Regions from separate parts of the Lysinibacillus sp. JNUCC 51 genome, predicted to be linked through region 1. Evidence: riboswitches for the same ligand, from Rfam matches in the RefSeq annotation. Region 1 holds a riboswitch; each other region holds the start of a gene.
The links. Region 1 has a riboswitch for cobalamin ahead of JNUCC51_RS21545 ((2Fe-2S) ferredoxin domain-containing protein). Riboswitches for the same ligand answer to the same signal wherever they lie in the genome.

Region 1 (4,218 bases):
GGTAGCAATAGTAATTTTGCATAATACTTTGTAGGAATTTTTGCGCCGATAATGATAAAAGCACTCATCACAATAAATGTAATGAGTGAAATTCGTTCATCTCTCATGATAAGCGACAATAAAAGTAGTCCAAGGGAGAACGTCATTTTTTCTAACGGATGAACAGACGCTAGTTTATTCAAATAAGCATACTTATCAATGAGTAACATCTCTTAACCCTCTTTATGTTTGCCGCGCATTAAGCCGATGAAATAGCCGATAAATCCAGCTCCGATAGCAGCTTGAAGTGCGAATAATAAGCTTTCAATTTCACCACTGGGTGGCTCCCATAAGCTTTCAAACCATGGCTCGTAGCTTGCATCTATTTCACTAATCGCAGCTTCCGCTTCGCCATCAGCACCTCCGAATTCTGCACCTTTTTGAATAAATAGGGGAACGATTGCTAATAACACAACAATTGCTAAAAGCAGTAAGTTTTTTTTCATTTTTAGTGAGCCTCCTTTGCTGAAAAAACACGTAGAGCTTTTAATTCACTGACATTGTATTTTTTCAGGAAGTTCATAACGACCACTGTTAAAATTCCTTCACTAACAGCAAGAGGAATTTGCGTTAATGCAAAAATACCTGCAAACTTTGTGAATGAAGCCATAAAGCCTCCGACCTCAGAAGGGAAGGCAAGTGCTAATTGCACAGAAGTGACAACATATGTACCTAAGTCACCAAGCATTGCTGCTAAAAAGACAGCGATGGAAAATGATAGCCCCATTTTTAGTGAGCCCTTAAATACATAGTAAGCGATAATAGGGCCCATAATGGCCATGGAAAAGGCATTAGCTCCTAAAGTTGTAAGCCCACCATGTGCTAAAAGTAAAGCTTGGAATAATAATACGATTGTCCCGATAACACTCATCGCTAATGGTCCAAAAAGAACTGTTCCAAGCCCAACTCCTGTCGGATGTGAGCAACTTCCCGTTACAGAAGGAATTTTTAAAGCTGATAGCACAAAGGCAAAGGCACCCGATAGACCTAATATCATTTTTGTTTCAGGATTTTCATCGATGGTTTTACGAATAGAACGTAATCCTAAAATAATAAAAGGAATCGATATGACCCACCAAAAAATCGCCCATTCAATTGGCAAAAAGCCCTCCATAATATGCATCGCAAATGCACGATTTGGTACGAATAAAAATGCCAATAAGAAATAACTAAGCTTCCAACCTGAGAATTTCAAAAATCTCTCCTCCTCAATAAATTATTTCGAATTAGCGTGCGAAAATAAAAAAGCACTTCTCCATTTGCGGAAAAATGCATAGCTGAAAAAATGCAAATAAAATTATAATTTGCTAAGCCGCACACCCATCCTCGTAGGTTGAAACGATCACATATTTTTCGGCAGGTCTCCTGGCTTTAGTTCAACGTTTTATAGGCCTTCCCATCCTTTGGACAGTGACATTATCATAAAACTCCCTAGTACAGTGGCGGGACCGCGCCGGACTTGAACCGGCTTCCCTTTTAAGCGAAATGATGAACAATTCGCACCGAAAAAAGATGAAGTTGTGAGATTTCACGACAAAGTGTAACATGATTTTCCATAAATATGCTATACTTTTTATGAAAATATTTTTAATTGAGTTTCTATGTCGAAAATTCGGATAAATCTAAAATGAATATCACATCTTTCTAAAAAAATTAATGAAAATGTCACAAATTTAGAAAGAAATATTGAAATTTTAAAAAAATGAGCTATGATAGAAACAGTTTTCAATTAGATAAATTCATATAAAACATCCATAAGTGCTTGAATATTTTCAAGATAATAGGGAAATCGGTGAAAATCCGATACAGCCCCCGCTACTGTAATAGCTGATGAAATCGCGGATGCCACTAGTGAAAGCTAGGAAGGCGCGAAAGTAAAAGGAAGCTTAAGTCAGGAAACCTGCTTATGTGATGATGCATGCAAACTTTTCGGAGGGAGAAGTTGAAGCGAGAGCGAGTACCTGTAAATATTCGTTTTTATTTGGCTTCTACTAAACCTTTACTCTTCGTCTAGAGTAAAGGTTTTTTTTTTTCCAAAAAGCAAATGAGGGGAGTAAAACTATGACAACTTGGAATTTAGAGGGGATGAAAACACATCTTTTTATTTGTAATGGCAGTAGCTGTATGAAAAAAGATGCTGAGGACATTACACTGGCAATCCGTGATGAAATACAGTTACTAGCGCTTGATAAAGAAATACATACGACAAGGACCCGCTGTAATGGCAGATGTAAGGATGCTTGTGTTGTCATTGCTTATCCTCAAGGGAATTGGTACCGAGTACCGACAATGGAGCATGCGAGAGCGCTCGTACAAGATTTAAATCATGAAGTGTTACATAATGAGCATGTTTTTACATTGCGTGAAGGTTCGTTACAGCGTACAGCGCAAACAACAGCCATAAAAGGCATTGAAAAGGTGAAAGAGGGGTAGCAGAATGGCGCAAAAAGGTAAGATTTTCGTAGTTGGCTTTGGCCCTGGAGACTTTAAACATATTACTACTCGCGCTGTGGAGGCACTACAACAAAGTGATATGATCATAGGCTATAAAACTTATGTAGAACTTATTCAGGATTTAGTTAGTGCAAAGTCAATTATTAGTACTGGTATGACAGAGGAAGTTTCACGTGCACAGGAAGCGGTACGTCAAGCGGAGGCTGGAAGTATCGTATCGGTCATTTCTAGTGGAGATGCCGGGGTTTATGGAATGGCTGGATTAGTGTATGAGGTATTAATCGAGCTAGGCTGGACAGAAGCAACTGGTATCGAGGTAGAAATTGTTCCTGGTATTTCAGCTATTAATTCCTGTGCAAGTTTACTAGGTGCTCCCATTATGCATGACGCTTGTACCATTAGTCTAAGTGATCACTTAACACCTTGGAATTTAATTGCAAAACGAGTGGAAGCGGCAGCTATGGCGGATTTTGTTATTGCTCTTTATAACCCGAAGAGTGGGCGTCGTACGAGACAAATCGTTGAGGCACAACGAATTTTATTAGAATATCGTTCACCAGATACGCCGGTTGGACTTGTGAAAAGCGCGTATCGTGACCGTCAGGAAATTACGATGACTACTTTAGCAGAAATGCTTGAACACGATATTGGCATGTTAACGACAGTTATTATCGGGAATTCAACAACATTCTTCTACGACAATAAAATGATTACCCCACGTGGTTATCAGCGTAAATATACACTTGGTGAAGAAAAACAACCGTTACGACCACATCAACGACTTAAGGAAGAAAATGAACCATGGGCAATGAATCAAGAAACAGGAGCAGCGAGTAATGATTTTGCGACAGATCCTAATGCCAATCGAATTAAGCCCAGTTTAGCCATCAGACCACAATCAAAGCCTAAGAAATCATCACTGGAAATGGCGACAGCTGCACTTGCTATGGTGAAGGGAACAAGCGCGGTGAAAGTTACACCTAAGCGTGTTCAACAAAAAATCGAATCCATTTTTGAATTAGCGGTTAGTCCTGGGGTAGCCAATAAGTTCTTTACTCCTCAACAAATGATGACGTTAGCTGAGGTAGTTGGCGAGGAAGGGACGATGGAGTATACACCAGACCATCAGATTCATTTGAAAATTCCTACGTCTGATCCTGAAGAGGCTACAGCAAAGCTTCGTGAAGTTGGCTTTTTACTAGCACCACTTGGTGATGTGTTATCGTTAAAAGCTTGTGACTTCTGTTATGGAGAAAAGTACGATTCGATTCCGTATGCAGAAGAGATTCAAGCAAAGCTTGGTGGGATGTCGTTACCGAAAACATTAAATATTGGCTTTAACGGCTGCGGTATGGCGTGTTATCGAGCAGTATTCGATGATATTGGAATTGTTTATCGTAAAAGTAAATTTGATGTTTTTATTGGTGCTAAGCCGGTTGGTCGTACAGCACATGCTGCCCAGCCAGTTGTGGAGGGGTTAGAGCCTGAACAGCTCATACCACTTATCACTGACATTATCGAAGAATATAAAGCAAATGCGCATCCAAATGAACGTTTGTTTAAATACTTCAAGCGTGTGAAAAAGATTCTACATTTCACGTATCAGGATATGTCTTCAAAAATAAAAGTAGAGCCAGCTCCATGCGGCGACTAGTGAGGAGTAATGAGATGAAAGCAATTTTATTTGTCGGCCACGGGAGCCGTTTAGAAGCAGGGAATGAAGAG
Region 2 (4,218 bases), 530 kb from region 1:
TCCAATCGTTGGTAAAGCCAATGCGAATGCAGGTAAAACTAGATGAGCTAGTGTACCTTTCCCATTTGTCGGGAAGATTCCTAATTTCAAGCTAAATAAATATAATAGTAAAAAACCTAACCAAAATGTTGGAATCGATACACTCATGACCGTAAATAGTCTAATTACTTTATCGATGATGGAATGCTTATACAATGCACTTATTATTCCTAATGGCATACTTATTCCTAAAATCAAGACAAATGCAGCAACTGCTAATTCAATGGTTGCGGGTATTTTAGCGAATAGCTCATGTGCTACAGGTAATTTACTTACAAAAGATGTACCAAAATCTAAATGCAAAACGCCTTTTATCCATAGCAAATATTGAATAAAAAAAGGTTTGTCTGTTCCAAGTTCTTCTCGTAAAGTTTGAATGGCTTCTGCTGTTGGTGCAACTCTTGCTAATCTAAGAATGACCTCAGCAGGTTCTACTGGGACGAAACGAATAAATACAAAGGTCAGGATGGATACACCCAATAGTACAAACGGTAATGTTAAAATTCTTTTTAAACAAAACATCCATGTCGATTCATACATGCTGTCACTTCCTAATCAATCCTATGATAAAGAGAGAGTTGTCTTTTATCGACATACTCTCTCTTTTACAGTTATTTTTCTTTCTCCATTTGTGCAAATGGAATATCGTATTCAGATGCACGTGGAGCAAAATCCTTCATATATGGCTGATAAATCACGCTATTAGTTTCGTAAGATATAGGATAGAATAGTGCTTGGTCATGGAACATGGTTAAAATATCCGTATAAAGTTGCACTCTCTCTTTTTCATCTGTACCTACTAATAATTGATGAATTTTGTTATCGATTTCTTTGGCATTTGGTAAGCCTAATTTCGCTTCATAGACACCATTAGCGTTTGGTGTAGCTGATTCATTAGCAAAGCTATGTGGATCTGTTGGTGGTCCATTTGTACGCCAGAAATTAATATCGACTTGATTATCCATTAATTTTTGAAGACCCACCATCACATCTGCGCCTTCTAAATTCAACTGTACCCCTATTTTTGCTAGTTCACCTTGCATGAGTTCCGCCATTGGTTTTTGAATCGCATCTGTTGCAATGTAGATTAAATCTAATGTTAGTGGTTGTCCGTCTTTAGAGCGAATTTTTTCACCCTTTTGTAGCGTCCATCCCGCTTCATCAAGAAATTGCTGCGCTTTTTTCGGATTATATAAAATTGGAGCTAAATCAATATTGGCATATGGTATAGCATCCCAAAATAGTGTATGGGCAACTTTTTCTGTACCATGTGTAATACTGTCAACCATTTGCTCCTTATTGATTGCATATTGAATCGCTTGACGTACCTTTAATTCTGCCAATGGTCCAGACTGTGTATTAAAAAGCAGCGCTCGCGTAGACAAAGGTTCAGACGTAGCGGTTTTATATTTTCCACTATCTTTTAAATACGTATAGTTATCTAAACTAATGATGCCACGACCATATATTAAATCTAATTCTTCGTTTTCAAATGCTAACGAAATAGATTCTGAATCAGGAATAATTTTTACTTTTATTTTATCTACAAGAGGTTTTTCACCCCAGTAGTTTTCGTTTCGACTAAATAAAGCATATTCATCCTTTTTGTATTCTGTTAATACCCATGGGCCTGTCCCAATTGGTGCTTTGATTGAATCTTGTGTCGTATCACCTTTAGGGAATCCATTTTCCCCTAAAAAACGGAACGGTCTTACGAAGGCAAGTTCGTTTAATACAGGGTAATAGGGTTCATCCAATTGCAAACGAATTGTAAAGTCATCCACTTTCACAACGTCTTTAATATGATTGACCATGCCCATCCAAGAATGCATATCACGATTAGCTAAAACTGCATTAAAGTTACGAATCACATTGTCTGCATTAAAAGCCGTTCCATCAGAATACTTAACATCTTTTCTCAAATGGAAAACATAAGAGGTTTTATCCTCTGAGATGTCCCAACTTTCCGCTAGTTTCGGCGTAATTGTTCCGTCATCGTTATATTCAACCAATGATTCATAGACCATTGCTTGTGCTGTCATTTGATTTGGTAAATATGTATGGGGATTTAATGGACCTACATCTAATGGCCACCCAATCGTTATCATTTTTTCGTCTGTCTGTTGTTTCGATGCTGTCTCTCCCTTTTCATGATCAGTGCTTGTACAGCCAGTGAGTAAACTGAAGATCAAAACAAGCATGAAAGGAAGTAAATACTTAGTCAATCTCATTTTCTGTCTCCTATCGTTGTTTGCGGTGCACGAATCTACTTATTAAAAGAAGGCATAAAAAAAACCTTATTTCAAAAGAATAAGGACAGAATAACTTACTATGAGTAAACTCCCATCCATCTCCCTATCTTTCGTAGATCATCAATGAATCTCTTTACAAGCAGGCATTCTGGCTCATGAATCATGATTTTGCTTCACCTTCCCAAGTAATCACTCAGTGGTAATCGAAACAAAACTCCTCATTTACAGCTGCGGGACAGCATGGGATTTACACCCATTTTCCTTTTAATTGAATGAAAGTTATCTCACTCAAACTTGTAATGATTGCTATGAAATTAGTATTAAACATAACATGCTCTAATGTTCGCGTCAATTTTATTTTCTGAATATAATAAAATTCACAAAATAAATAATGACTAACATAACAAGGCCAGGAGCTTAAACCTGGCCTTGTTTGACTTCAGCTTTCTTCAATGAAAACAGAATATAGATCTTTATCAATTTCATGGGAATCTTCTATAACCCACGAGGTTTCGGTTAAAATTCGCTGCAACCCCTCCAGCCCTAGATATCGGATTTGCACGCCAATAAACTCTGTAAAACCTAGGTATCATGGATTTACATTCGCCCGGTCGAAAATTAATGAACCCGTGACCCTTTTTATCAAACTTTATTCCCTGCGCCATTTCTCAATAATAGCTCCTGTTTTCATTACAATGTAATAGTTATTAGTCAACATTAATTTGAAACCATCCTGTTTCATCAGGAAAGTCCCTTCTGGATAACGTTTGGCCAGAAATCAATTGACGATATGAAGTGATAGTACCATCGTGTGAAACTATAAAAATCTTATCTTTTTTCAATAACTTCAAATTTGCAATAAATTGTTGTGCAATGTTATTGAAATCACTATCTGGCATAGTATTTATACCATCTGACCACAAATCAGGAGGCACATTCATATCGATTTCTAGATTCGGATAATCCTTTTTGATTGTTTCTAAATTAATGATTTTATCACAAGGCAATGTTTTTCCATTTGGGTGGAAAGGAAATATTCGTGGGGAAACAAATGGGCTTACTATCTTACGACAATCAACATGCGAAGTCCAAATTAGTGCAGTTTCCAGCGTTCTTTTAAGAGGACTAATAAATATAATATCTTCTTCCGTTAAGGTGAACTTTTTCCTTAACAACTTCGCTTGACTTATTCCTAATGCTGTTAATGAAGGATTATTTACTTGCAAGCTATTTGGAAAAGCTAGTGTGTGTTCACCTTGGCCATGACGAATAAATATCAATTCCACTTTATCACCACTCTTCTTAACAAATAAAATGCCGTTAGATTGATCAAAATAGCGTATTCTTTTTGATTACACCTCACAGACCAGGCAGCGTTATTTATCTCGAAATTTAATCTTTAATATACTATGAACACCAGTACCATCGAGATAATGTTTTCACCATATTCAATAAGTCCACCAGGAAAGTCTACTTACTAATGAAGGTGGTTTATTTTCTTTATCATTAAGGTTTCGTTATCTTTAAATAATGTTACACTCACTACTTAATTTGATAAATTCATCCACATCTTTAATGCATAATTCAATTCCTTTTATCCAAAATGCTTCCGAAGTGATATCTTCACCTAAATGTTTCATCACTAAATCTTCTGTGCACATACTCCCTGAATCGCGAAGCAAATTCAAATAACATCTTTCGAATTCTTTACCTTTTTCTTTTGCCTTTGCAAATAAACTCAATGCAAACAAATATCCGAATGAATATGGAAAATTATAAAAAGGAGATTGTGTAATATAATAATGTGGTGTCCATATCCATGAATGCAGTGAAGGATTATCAAGAGAACCATCATATCCTTCATCTATTGCTTCTTGCATAATTTCGTTTAAGCGTGAAGATGAAACAATTCCTTCTTTACGTTCTT
Region 3 (4,218 bases), 1.7 Mb from region 1:
CAAGTAAAATAAGTGCACTGCCAATACCTGTTCGATCTTTCCCTACCGCACAATGATGAACAAGCCCTAAATTTTCAGGATGTTGAATCGTTGCCATTAACTTTTTAAACGAGCCATTATTAAAAGGCATTTGTGCATAAAAGTCTCGGAACATCTCTGGGCTTACAACCTTATAAAAATCTTTTCCACCAGTGTTTGTAGGCATCTCAAAAGCATGATTCCCCTTTGCCGGTATTTGAATATACTTGGCATACGGAAATACCGGATTAGGATTATTTTGAGCCTCGTGGTTGTCTCGATAATCAAAAATTGTTTTCACACCTAGCGTTTCAAATAGCTCCTTATCCGCTTTCGTCATTTTACCAAGTGCTGCTGAACGATAAATCAAACCATGCTTAACAGCACGCCCATCTCTCGACTTGTATCCACCCATATCACGAAAATTATGAACTGCTTCAAACGGAACAATCTTTATATCAAACTGTTTCACTCACTGCACCTCTCTCTATTAGCAAGCATTCTTATCTCTATTTTATAGAACAATTCGATATAATACCAATTTTCGCACTAGGAAATGTCATACAGTACTTAGAGCAATCAGGCGATTTATTTGAGCGCTTCTTTATCGAAGCGGAGTAGTTATCCACCTTATCCAATCAAATATGCCTCGGCATATTTGCGTCCAGAGTCGGCTTTGCATTTTCATAAAGAAGTTAAAAAGCTGCCCATAAAGGACAGCTTCAAAATACTTTTTTTCAATATAGACTATTTAAATAACTCAGGGTATGCTGCTTTTGCTATTAACTCAACAGCTTCGCCAATACGTGGACCAGGACGGTTTGAAATATCAGTATCAATATAGTAAACTTCTTTATCTTTAATAGCAGTCATTGAATTCCATCCATCACGAGAAAGGATTTCTGCCGCCGGGTCTTTCATATAGTCTACTGTTGTTAAAATGACATCTGGGTTTTTCGCAATGACATCTTCCTCCGATACCTTCGCCCAGCTTTGGAGGTCAGCAAAAACATTGTTCACATTTGCAGCATTTAAAATCTCTTGCTGGAATGTACCAGAACCAGCTGTATAAATGTCTGGCTTTGGACTAATTTCTAAATAGATATTTTTTGGTTCTTTCACATCTTTAACTTTCGCTTGGACATCTGCAATTTTACCTTTAATATCTTCATTTAACTTGTCGCCCTTATCTTTGATTCCCATAACCGTTGCGATTTGTTGGATATCCCCGTAAACATCATCAAATGATTTAGCTGATTGAATAGCAAACACTTTAATACCAGAATCTTCGAGACCTTTTAATGCATTTAAATTTTCATCATCTTTGACACCAGTTGTATAGGCAATAACGACATCTGGCTTTAACGCTAAAATACGCTCACTGTTGAATTTTGTAGAATCAGAAACACGCTCAATTTTTTGCGCTTCTTCTGGATACGAATCATACTTAGTTGCACCAACGATTTTATCACCAACACCTAGAGAAAATAAAATTTCTGTATTACTCGGTTGTAATGAAACAATAGTTTTAGGTACAGCAGCAAACTCTACTTCTACACCACGGTCATCCTTAACTTTATAGCTAGTTTTCTCAACTTGTTGATCTTCCTTAGAAACAGTCTCTTTATTTGTATCCTCTTTCGTGCCACAGCCAACTAATACGAGTGCCAGCATCAACACAGAAAGCCATTGTAGTTTGAACATTTTCTTCATTTCATTGATTCTCCTTTTTCTTCTTCATCGGGTACGACTTACTAATAAACGGTATTTCAGCAATACCAGCATACTGATTCATATAGACAGCCATTACAAAAAATACATTGGCTAGCAATCCTAAATAATCAAAGAGAATAGCTGGTACTTCGCGTTCTTCAGATACTTTGTGCAAAACACGGTATGATTTTTTCGCCTCACTACGACATAAATGCAATGCAGAAGCTGCCTCTGTTCCTTGAGGTAATACAAAGTTTTGTATTTCCTCTTTAACATGACTAACATAGAAATCATAGCGATCACTAAGCCAAGTCAAATCATCTTCGGTTACAGCTAATTTGCCTCGGACTGAGCCATTTACATGGTAAGCCATTGGTAAAATGGCTAGTAAATCATCTGCTACTACCTCTACCGTCTCCTTTTTTACCGCCGCCAAAGCGACCCCAATATGTGTTGTAAGGCTATCCGTTCGAATTTCAAAATCAACTGTTGATGCCTTTTCACGCATAAATGGATAACAAGAATAACGCGCATCTTTTTTCAAATCTAAGTCCCCGCTTTCCTTCGTGAAAAATTCTTACTTCATTCACACCCTTCCTAGGATTTCTTCAGGTAAATTATAAGTGTACATAAAAAAACGCTGTTCCCACTCATAAGGAAACAACGAAAATAACATAAATAGTGTCGTAGCAGACACGATATAGCCTATGTAATTGCCGCATATTCTCCTAGCTTCCGAAGAGTTATCATACGTTCAAACAAAGGTCGGTCTCCTGGCTTGTACAGTTCACAACATTCAATCACATTGTGAGTCATAAAAAACCTGCCCATCAGACAATTCGACAGTGGTATATCTTTATGAGTCCTGTACTTACAGTTGCGGAAACAGCTTCGGTTTTTCACCGAATTCCCGATTATGCTATAGTTCAGCACCCTTATTCTGCAAGAATTATTCACTTGTTAAGCAGTTTAACATAGATTAATAGGAAAAAATAGCTGTGGAATTAGAATAAACAAATACGTTGGATAAAAATCAAGCAGGTATTACCTTATGCACTCGGGTGATCTCATTGCCCACAAGGGTATTTCTCATGCTTGTGTAGGGATTTCTTATACTTTTAGATTGATGTTATAAAGGCTATCTCTCACCGAGAGAATTTGCGCAAAAAAACAGCTTTTTTTAACGGATGGCATTCTTATATTTCTTTTTGTATTTAACATCTTCTTCTTCTTCAATTAAACGCCGTGCAATCTCTAGTAGTTTCGGGTCTTTCGTTGCATCGAATAGCTTTTTAAAAGATACAATAATATCATAGCGAATCAACTTCGGGTGCTTTTCGTCTAAGCATATTTGAAATCTTTTCGCCAAATATGATACGACTAAATCTCTTTGTACCTGCCCTGCTAAACCTATTCTCCAAATTGCCTGCAAAGTACGCCTTGCAGTTTCTGTTTTTTCATCATACGTTACTGCCCAAATCTTTAAAAAGTCCTCTAATACTCTTTCTTCAGGATCACTTTTTGCAGCCAACGCGCATAAAAATTGTGCAGCACTTGCACGCACATGTCCATTTTTGTATGTAAGAGCCTGAACAAGTTGTTCCCAAACTGAATATGTCCAATCAACTGGTTCCTGCATAATTTTCATCAGTTCTTCGTATGATTTGTATTGCATATCACGGTCACGCTCTGTTAAATTACTAAAAAGTTGCAAAATCTCTTTTTCCATGATTCATCCCTACCTTTATTGTTTCAGAACGTAAAAAAATGGCGAACTTATAGGTGTTGTCTTAATTTATATAGTTGGTTACTTTACTACTATTAAATTAAAGTCACAAATAACTTTATTTCCAACAAAGATCCCTAATTGTATATCTCAAAATTATCAGAAATGAGGATCACTATGCAAGGAAACATTTCTTTCGACTATTAAAGACAAATTTTACGTGTTAGCTTTATGATTGGAATTGACAAGGAAAATACGCCATAATGACGACAATCATTTTATAAATAAATGTTGTGATCCCTTTCCTCGGCTCCACTTTAGTAAACGGGACTATAATAGTAAATATATCCACCTGTGTAAATTTATTCATCACAGATGTTATTTTACTCATTATTCACCGAGTAGTCGAGCCTAAATTAATAGATAACTATAGATTGGTTTACTCGGAGGATCTTAAATACCATCAAAAAAAAAGTCATCTTTGTAATTTTTCTTTTACAAAGATGACTTTTTTGCTATTTAAATCGTCTATATAATAGTAAGGCTTACTGAATACGACCGAAGCCTACTAAATATTGATTCCACCAATCAAGTGATTCAATGACAACACCTTTATTTTGAGCGTCGATCATCATGTTGTTTCCTAAGTAAATACCTACATGCGCTACGCCTGAACCATAGCTGAAGAATACTAGGTCACCTACACGTGCTTCACTTGCTGAAATACGTTGTGTCGCTAAATATTGTTGTGATGCTGTACG
Region 4 (4,218 bases), 1.7 Mb from region 1:
TAGATTTAAAATACAAAAAAATTCCTGATCACAAAGAAAATACAAGTTTTGTACTTGTACTTTCTTCGTAATCAGGAATTTCGGTTCCTGGTAGAGACCCCCAAACCATATTATTGGGGTTATACGGAAATATTATTGAATTCATTTATGATTTTTAATAGGATAATAAAAAAATTTCGGATTGTCAACATGGTCCCTACCTTTATCAACAAAACTGCTTCGTTCGTTTAAGTACATTTCTTCAAATAGTTATTTGTTGTTATTAAGAGGAAAAGGTCCTTTTGAGTTTATATTTTGGAGTACCGAATGTCAACATTCATTATTATCCCTTACACCTAATGATCCTTATATCGATAGACCACTCGCCCAAATCCCTTTAAAACCGACTTCCTCTACAACTTTTGCGGAAAGAACGTTATGGATTTCATTAAAAATTCAAGTCTGTCTGAATATATTTTTTAAAAAAAATTCGTCCTTTTTTCAATATCTCCCATCTCCATACTCGACATGTCTATATAACTAAAAGTAATGATTAGTGGGGCAAATATATTAGAAACTAATGATTTTGAAATCAATAAAATGGATGTATTGAGAACAATCATAATAATACTTTTCTAGTGTAGTAGATTTATTATGACTCTAACAGAAAAATAGGAGATATTAGTCACGTTACCAAGTCTCACCCACCCACGCAAGATAAATCTATCTACATACAATAAAGTAACCTCCATAAGTGGAGAGGACTACACTATCAATACAAAAGAAATAAAAATATCTAATTAAATGAGGTGAGTTTATTGAAAAACGGACTTGGAAAATGGGAACAATTCTTACTTTTAAAACAAAATCCTTTAACAACTAACTGCATGCCAGAATCAAAACTTTACAGTCTAGAAAACCTAATCTATTTATTAAATAAGTATGAGTATATTTATGTGAAACATAATAGCACTGGACAAGGAAGAGCAATGTATAAAGTCTACAAAAGAAAAGATGGACACTATTGTTTTAACGGATTTACCATGCAAGGTGAAGAAATAAGTAAATGTGTAGCAGCAATTGAGGATTTCCACCAAGTTCTACATCCATATGAGAAACACGGTAGATTAAGCGGAATTTATATTATACAGGAGGGGGTCAAAAGTCTAACCCCTGATGGGGATTCAATATCCATTCGTGTTCATGTTCAAAATCTAAAGGGAAAATGGGTAATTGGAGGAATTTACGGAAGGCTTGCAACTGAGGATCATGGGATTGTCAATTCAAATCGGGGTTCTCAAGCAATATCGATTGAAGAATTATTATCAGGTTATTTGATGATGGATAATACAAAGAAAGATCAAACAATAGACACTCTAAAAGAAGAATCAATTTTAGCATCTGAAGTAATATCATCCCACTTTCCTAATAGAGAATATGGCATTGATTTTGGAATAAATCTTGAAGGAAAACCTATATTATTTGAAGTAAATACAACGCCAAGCATACGTAGTTTTGCCAAAGTTGATAGAGCGATCTGGAAGAATATTGTTGAGATTAGGAAAATGCAAAATGAAGGTTAAGTTTGAAATGTAGTTATTTTTCATGTTAGTCAATTGCAAGCCCTCAGGAACCTGAATATGCGTACATTAGTTTATTTGGTTATTCGAAGTGTTAAAAGATTCTTTTGATTCACTCTTTTGGAGCAAATGCCAGCGAAGGAAAATTCCTGGAGCATTTTTCCGTTTAATCTAATATATTGACACAAAAATCACTTTGTCGTAGATTTAAAGTAATTGCATAAAAGCATTAGGTGCCCACTGCGGGAGAATAGGGAATAAAGTGAAAAGCTTTAGCGGTCCCACCACTGTAAAAGAGAGTTTCATAGAGAATGCCACTAGCATAGTCTGGGAAGGTTCTATGAAATGTTGAAATTGAGCCAGGAGACCTGCCTAACTGCTTCGGTTATATAGACGATGGAAAAGTCTGTAGTTTATTTGTTATGGAATAAACTACAGGCTTTTTATTTTTTTCTCTAAATCATTCTTCGAGTAACAAGGGCAAAAAAGAAAGGGGAAATTTTCATGCAATTATTACAACAGACGATTCAAAACATTCAAAGTGCTGACCACAAAATGATGGAGCAGGCAAGAGAACGCATAGATGCACTTTGCAAGCCTCCTGGAAGCTTGGGAAGACTAGAGACCCTTGCTGTACAACTATCAGGGATTACAGGAGAACTATTTCCTGAGATTGATAAAAAAGCGATTATTGTCTGTGCCGCAGATCATGGTGTTTGTGATGAAGGGGTGACATCTAATCCACAAAATGTGACGGTCTTTCAAACATTAAATTTTCCAAGAGGAGGGACTGGTGTTTGTGCTGTAGCGAAAATAACAAATGCAAAAATTGTCACGGTAGACGTTGGCGTAAAAGAGGATATTCCGCATGATGCTGGGGTCATCATAAAAAAGATTAAATATGGAACGGACAATATGGCGAAAGGTCCTGCTATGACACGGGAAGAAGCCATTCAATCCATTGAAGTAGGAATTGAAGTAGCTACGGAAGAAATAAACAAGGGGATAAATGTACTCGGGACGGGTGAAATGGGCATTGGAAATACAACACCGAGTGCTGCAATATTATCGGTTCTTCGCGAATGTCATCCCAATGAAGTGACAGGCTTCGGTGCAGGTGTTGGGCCAGGGGGGATAGCACATAAAGTAGAAGTCATTCACAATGCTATTACATTAAACAAACCAAATCGTCATGATGCTATTGATATTCTTGCAAAAGTTGGTGGATTAGAAATAGGCGCTATGGCTGGAGTGATACTTGCCGCAGCTGCGCATCGCAAGCCTGTTGTTATTGATGGCTTTATTTCTACCATTGCTGCTCTTATTGCATACGAACTTGAACCAAACGTAAAAGACTATATAGTTCCTTCACATGCCTCTGAAGAACCAGGTGCAAAAATTGCCGCTGAAATGCTCGGAATTGAACCGATGCTGCAAATGAATATGCGATTAGGTGAAGGCTCAGGTGCAGCATTAGCCTTTCCTATTTTAGATGCAGCATGCTCTATGATGAAAAACATGGCTACATTAGAGGAATCTATGTTGCTGTTGAAAAAGTAACTTTAGTCGCTGCCGTGGATGCACGGTGTTTGTGATAAACAAGAAATTAAATAACAAGCCCAAATATCAGATTTGGGCTTGTTATTATGTAGCAGTATAGCTATGCTCGATTCAACTTCCGTAACGGTAAACGCCATTTCTTCATATATGAAAGTATTCTTAGTACTGTGATCACACCAAATAATACATATAAAAAGATATCCCCTGAGAATTGTTGAAGTCCGATAATAAGCCCGGCTAATGCTGCCCAAACGCCATAGACTTCATCACGAAGAACTAACGGTTGTCGTCTAGCTAACAAATCGCGAACAATTCCACCACCTGACCCTGTTAAGACAGCAGCTACAATAACGGCACTAATAGGCATGTCGAGCTTCACAGCATAGAGAGCACCTTGAATCGCAAATGCCGATAATCCAATAGCATCGGTGAAATTGCCCCAGCGATGCCGGTGCTGAATGAGTCGATGTGGAAATAAGAAAAAAATTGTAATGGCTGCAATGGCGATTTGGAACATCATGTCCTGACCCCACAGTGTTGTTACAGGTAAACCTATGAGTAGATTCCGTATAGCTCCACCACCAAAAGCAGTTACGATACCGAGTATATATACACCGAATAAATCGTATTCTTCCTCCATCGCAATTATTGCCCCGGAAATAGCGAAGGCAATTGTTCCAATGATGCTAAAAAACTCCCAAGCCAACCTTTTCACCCCTTATCTGAATAAATCATTTCTTGTTGTAGATTACATATTAGAAAGCATCGACTTGCGATTTAGAATTATCAGATATCAAATATCTTATTATAGCAGAATTAAATAGATTAAGTTCGTTATTTAGTTTAACGCCAAATGAAAATTTGAAACAAGAAGAATACCCGCGCTTTCAAAAGCAAGCTTTGCAGGCAAGCTCACAAATTGTTAAGATAAGATTTGAACAAATGTGAAATGGAGAATAACATAATGACTTTTACAACCAATTTATCAGAAGAAACACTAGCGTTAGCTGCTAAAATAGAAGAAAAGGTACGCCCTTTTCATGCAAAGGTAGAAGATATGGCGTTCTTCAATCAACAAAAAGTGCTTGCTGCATTCCGA

Region 2: it holds a riboswitch for cobalamin, as region 1 does, so the genes downstream of both, nikA (nickel ABC transporter substrate-binding protein) here and JNUCC51_RS21545 ((2Fe-2S) ferredoxin domain-containing protein) in region 1, are expected to answer to the same signal.
Region 3: it holds a riboswitch for cobalamin, as region 1 does, so the genes downstream of both, JNUCC51_RS13635 (ATP:cob(I)alamin adenosyltransferase) here and JNUCC51_RS21545 ((2Fe-2S) ferredoxin domain-containing protein) in region 1, are expected to answer to the same signal.
Region 4: it holds a riboswitch for cobalamin, as region 1 does, so the genes downstream of both, cobT (nicotinate-nucleotide--dimethylbenzimidazole phosphoribosyltransferase) here and JNUCC51_RS21545 ((2Fe-2S) ferredoxin domain-containing protein) in region 1, are expected to answer to the same signal.

What each region holds. Positions count from the first base shown of each region.
Region 1 covers NZ_CP065545.1:4,472,316-4,476,533, forward strand. Annotated here, with positions in the region: gene cbiQ (cobalt ECF transporter T component CbiQ) at 1-209, opposite strand, end outside; gene JNUCC51_RS21535 (energy-coupling factor ABC transporter substrate-binding protein) at 213-485, opposite strand; gene JNUCC51_RS21540 (energy-coupling factor ABC transporter permease) at 488-1,234, opposite strand; cobalamin riboswitch at 1,378-1,561, opposite strand; cobalamin riboswitch at 1,779-1,962, shown strand; gene JNUCC51_RS21545 ((2Fe-2S) ferredoxin domain-containing protein) at 2,101-2,472, shown strand; gene cobJ (precorrin-3B C(17)-methyltransferase) at 2,477-4,147, shown strand; gene JNUCC51_RS21555 (sirohydrochlorin chelatase) at 4,162-4,218, shown strand, end outside.
Region 2 covers NZ_CP065545.1:5,001,487-5,005,704, forward strand. Annotated here, with positions in the region: gene nikB (nickel ABC transporter permease) at 1-579, opposite strand, end outside; gene nikA (nickel ABC transporter substrate-binding protein) at 651-2,270, opposite strand; cobalamin riboswitch at 2,413-2,604, opposite strand; gene JNUCC51_RS24205 (histidine phosphatase family protein) at 2,999-3,577, opposite strand; gene JNUCC51_RS24210 (M3 family oligoendopeptidase) at 3,815-4,218, opposite strand, start outside.
Region 3 covers NZ_CP065545.1:2,809,106-2,813,323, reverse strand. Annotated here, with positions in the region: gene JNUCC51_RS13645 (tyrosine-protein phosphatase) at 1-490, opposite strand, end outside; gene JNUCC51_RS13640 (ABC transporter substrate-binding protein) at 766-1,731, opposite strand; gene JNUCC51_RS13635 (ATP:cob(I)alamin adenosyltransferase) at 1,733-2,275, opposite strand; cobalamin riboswitch at 2,478-2,684, opposite strand; gene JNUCC51_RS13630 (hypothetical protein) at 2,912-3,460, opposite strand; gene JNUCC51_RS13625 (C40 family peptidase) at 4,003-4,218, opposite strand, start outside.
Region 4 covers NZ_CP065545.1:1,095,217-1,099,434, reverse strand. Annotated here, with positions in the region: purine riboswitch at 49-147, opposite strand; gene JNUCC51_RS05700 (YheC/YheD family protein) at 798-1,562, shown strand; cobalamin riboswitch at 1,774-1,949, shown strand; gene cobT (nicotinate-nucleotide--dimethylbenzimidazole phosphoribosyltransferase) at 2,064-3,119, shown strand; gene JNUCC51_RS05690 (trimeric intracellular cation channel family protein) at 3,220-3,825, opposite strand; gene JNUCC51_RS05685 (methionine gamma-lyase family protein) at 4,084-4,218, shown strand, end outside.